DNA from 2 places in the Metabacillus mesotrionivorans genome. Region 2 is predicted to be linked to the other one. Evidence: riboswitches for the same ligand, from Rfam matches in the RefSeq annotation. Region 2 holds a riboswitch; the other holds the start of a gene.
The links. A riboswitch is a leader RNA that binds a small molecule or an ion and turns the genes downstream of it on or off. The one in region 2 is predicted to bind cyclic di-GMP.
Positions count from the first base shown of each region.

Region 1 (2,202 bases), on a different contig from region 2:
CCGTTTATAAATGAAGAAGATTCCTTTACGATAGGCAGAGTCATCATTATCTAGGTTTATTGGAGGAATAAAGCATGAATAAAATAAAAACTCTTCTTTTGGCAGCACTCAGCATCACAGGATTAATCGTATGGTTCAGCCAGGGAGGATCAGAAATTATTTTTAAAGAAAAGCCGGTTGAAATAACAGGAACAAAAACATACTCGGCTGAAGTCCTTTGGCCGAAAACGCCTGAAGAGAAAAGCAGGGCTGGTGAAGCAAGCGGTGTGGCGGTGAACTCTGAAGGGGATATTTACTATTTTCACAGAGCAAGCGGAGAGTACAGCGGAAAAGATTTTATTAAAGAACCAACGATTGTCGTTTTGGACGGAAAAACAAAAAAGGTTAAAAGAACTTTGGGAGAAGGCATGTTTAAATCTCCGCATGGTCTTGAAATCGACAGCGAGGATAATATCTGGGTGACAGACGTTTCTTTGAACAAGGTTTTTAAATTGAGTCCAGAGGGGAAGCTTATGCAATCATTTGGGAGTGAGTACCGGACGGGTATGGAATGGAGCCTCCGCATTCGAAATCTGCTTCCAAACTTTCCTGTTTTCATGGATGAATACACATTTGCGCGTCCTACAGATGTAACAGTCATGGATGACGGTTCATTCGCTGTCTCAGACGGCTACAGAAACCGGAGAATAGCGAAATTTGATAGTGAAGGAAAACTGGAATGGCAGATTAATCAGCATGGAGACCAGCCGGGAGAATTCAACTTGCCGCACGGAATAAGCAGCGACAGCGAAGGCAGAATCTATGTCGCAGACCGCAGCAATGCACGCATACAGGTATTTGATAAAAATGGACAGTATCTTGACCGCTGGGACATGCCGGAGATTGGCAGGCCGTTTGGTGTAGAAGCGGCGAGGGACGGAAACATTTACGTTGTGGACGGCGGCGATTCCCTTGACGGCGCAGAAGGAAACGTTACAAGCCAGGTCATTGTCTTAGACAAACAAGGAACAATACTTGAGCGATTCGGCACATGGGGCAGTAAAGAAGGCCAGATGAAAATTCCTCATGATATTGCAGTGGATAAGAATGGAACAATCTATGTGGCTGAACTGAAAAACAGACGGATTCAGGCTTTTAGTAAAAACTGATTTCTTCCTCACAAAAATATTTTTTCCCCTTCCAGAAGCAGCTCTTAAAGTGATGATTAATCAGTCCGATAATAATGGTGATAAAAAAATTGGAATGCAGTGATGGATTGTCTATATATGGGCGCTTGGACAATCAGGAGCAAGTAGCGCAACCGGCCATTAAGAACAGGACTGATCATGACGGCGCTGTGCCGTATGACCAGAAAGAGATTCCGCATGGGGAGGAAAAGATGAAAAGCATTAAATGGAAAATCTTAATGAGCTATGCCATTGTCTTAATGCTGCTGGTTATTATTGCCGTGTTCAGCTATGTGACAATCAACCGGATTTCAGGAGACGTAGAGGAGATTACAGAGAACGACCTTGCGTTTTTGGAATCTGCAAATTCGATGACATTCAGCGTGGCAAACCGTGCGAAGATTGCGCGGGATTATATTTTGTTTGACCGGGATGAGTTTAAAGAGCAATTTTTAGAAGAAACAGAACAGGCGATAGAAAAGGAAAAAGTCCTCCACGAGGCGATTAAAAACGGGGAGATTTCCAAAGAAGTAGAGTCCGCTCTGACAGAGGCCGATGAAAAAACCATCAAGTGGAGAAAGCTTGTTGTGGAAGAAATCATCCCATTGTACGACAGCGGACAAAAGGATGAGGCCATTCAGCTGATGGAGGAAAAATGCCTTCCATACAGCCAGGAGGCCATTGATGCTTGGTCTGATGTTGTAGAAATACAAAACAGCATTACAAAGGACCAAACATCAGAGGCGCTTCAAACTGGCTCCCAATCAGAACTTATTATTATTGTTGCATCCGTGCTCGCATTTGCTGCAGCGCTCATTGTCGGCCTGATCAGTGCCGGCGGAATTTCAAGAGCTGCCGCACTTATTGTGAACAGGCTTGAGACTATTTCAGAAGGAGACCTTAACGGCGACATGATCCAGACGAAATCACAGGATGAGATTGGCCGCCTGATTCTTGCTTCCAATGCGATGACAGTGAATTTAAAGGCGTTTATGCAGCGGGTTTCAGAAACCTCAAGCCAGGTTGCTGCAGCTTC
Region 1 covers NZ_JBQMFF010000003.1:15,016-17,217, reverse strand. Annotated here, with positions in the region: gene ACTSEZ_RS10065 (peptidyl-alpha-hydroxyglycine alpha-amidating lyase family protein) at 75-1,148, shown strand; cyclic di-GMP riboswitch class II at 1,231-1,315, shown strand; gene ACTSEZ_RS10060 (methyl-accepting chemotaxis protein) at 1,379-2,202, shown strand, end outside.
Region 1: linked by a shared signal. The riboswitch ahead of ACTSEZ_RS10060 (methyl-accepting chemotaxis protein) and the one ahead of ACTSEZ_RS18670 (anti-repressor SinI family protein) in region 2 are both predicted to bind cyclic di-GMP.

Region 2 (2,202 bases):
ACACAGGCTTTTTTGTTTTCTACAAAGAATCTGACCTGGTAGTGCTTGTTCTTTATAATGTTCCAATATAGTAAGATTTTTGAAGTAAATTGGAGGGAACTGGCGATAAACGTTCTTTAAAAAGAAATAAAGCGGAATTCGATCCTGTTTTTATTCGCTAGAGAGGTATATACTTTTAGTAGACGGATTAAGTTTGCTTTTTTGTTCTTTATTAAGAATAAAGGCGGAAATGTGTTGAAGGCACTCTTTTTGATGTTAGCAGCTTTAAATAGTATGGACGCAGCATTGACCCTTGCCGGTCTGCACCTTGAGCTGATTACAGAAGCCAATCCTGTTATGAGGATTCTGTATGAGATGCATCCTGCGGCATTTACATGTACTAAGCTGTCATTTTCGTTATTTCTGCTTTTGTTTGTATTCACGGGGCGTGTACCGTCATCACCGACAATTAAAGTCCTTTCAATTGCCGCTGCATTTCTGTATTCAGCTGTTCTTTTGGCTCATTTGTACTGGATCCGGCTGCTGATTGGATGAAAAGGGGAAAAGCGATGTATAAAAAACTTTGCAGTCAGTGCTATCAGCCATCTTTCAGCAGTAGCAAAACAAATCAGTGGATTTGTCCTGTCTGCTCGAATGATATTACCTCCCATAAAGCGATACAGGCTGTTCACGCTGTAAAGAAAATACCGCTGTCAGCCTATCAGCCAATAAGGGCCACGACTTACGGATTTGACAGAAAAGGATAGCTGCATGAAAACAGCACCATACAAAAGGGTCCAGAAGACCTTTTGTATGGTGCTGTTATTTTTCCTGATTCATTTTCCAGCGGTTGAATTCCAGAAACTCTCTGAACTGATCCTTGGTAACACCTGAATCCATTGCCTCTTTGACCAGGTTTGCCCAATCATGATCAAGGTTAGCCTGTTTCGTGTTCTGCTCCTCAAGAATAAGTGTATTCATCGAGACCCCGAGGACAGTAGAGACCTTTTCAAGAAATTGAACAGAAGGATTTGACTGCAGGTTCCGTTCGATTGAGCTTAAATATGATTTGGCAACTCCGGCCCGATCGGCAAGCTCTGATAGTGACAGTCCCCGCTCTTTGCGGTATTTTCGTATGCGTTCACCAATCATATAATCACCTTCCCAGAGGTATTATAGCATATAGCGAAGGGGTTGTTATATATATAGAACGAATTTACGAAAAAAAATTACGTCATGCAGGAGATTGTCAACTTTTAACTGTTTGCGTTTTCAAAAACTCTCTGATTTCTTCTTTGCTGATTCCCATTTCCAAGGCTGACAGAATTAACTCTTTCCATTCCTGATCCAGCATTTGAACATCCTGCATTAACACTTCCATTGTAACTCCTCCTAAAATACGCGATAGTATTTCAGGCAGTCCAGCCATCATAGCTCCGGAGAACCGTAGACCTGTGACTTTGCGTCCCGGCTTTTCAGCAGGTTTGCCTTTGTCTGATTATGTGCAACTCTGACACTGCATCAATAACAAAGTATTTCTTTTGTCACTTCTTGCTGTCTATCTAATTTACTACTATTATAAAATTTTATTTTCACTGATTGTGCTGAAATATGTCGATAGAAAAAAATATTTTCATTTTTTTCAAAAAAATACTAATAATTAGAAGTATATTCCTTTTATGTGGGTATTTTGGCTTGATTCACCTGTTTTCTTCGACAGCCATTCTTCGGCAAAAATAAAAAGGCAAAAAATGATTTTCTGACACTAAAATCATTTTTTGCGTAAATTTTGACATTAAGCGAGGGCAGTCCGGGATAAGTAGAATAAACCGCCGTTTGTAATCGAGACATGAATGTGAGGATCATACAGCTCTTTTAAGGCTTCTTTTTCAAGATGGTAAGATTCCGGCTTTACTTCAAGATCTTCGTAAAAGTGGCTTAACAGCATCATGTCCGAATTCCAGCGCTGTCTTGCATCATCTGCCCAGGAGTGGTCGTCCTGTTCAAATTTAGCTTGTATATAATTCTGAATCCGAACAAGGCCGCTTTGTACTTTGATCATTGGTGATGTTGTAAAACACAAATCAGGAATTCTCGGAGTAAGGGCCATGTTTTCCAGATAATCTTGAAAATCTTCTATGATTGCTCCGCTGATCAGGTGAAGTCCGATTGAATAGAGATGATCTTTTTTCTTGTCGCTCTGATAGGATACCATGACATTCA
Region 2 covers NZ_JBQMFF010000010.1:27,253-29,454, reverse strand. Annotated here, with positions in the region: gene ACTSEZ_RS18685 (DUF5658 family protein) at 253-534, shown strand; gene ACTSEZ_RS18680 (hypothetical protein) at 549-746, shown strand; gene ACTSEZ_RS18675 (helix-turn-helix domain-containing protein) at 802-1,131, opposite strand; gene ACTSEZ_RS18670 (anti-repressor SinI family protein) at 1,229-1,360, opposite strand; cyclic di-GMP riboswitch class I at 1,392-1,478, opposite strand; gene ACTSEZ_RS18665 (YqhG family protein) at 1,775-2,202, opposite strand, start outside.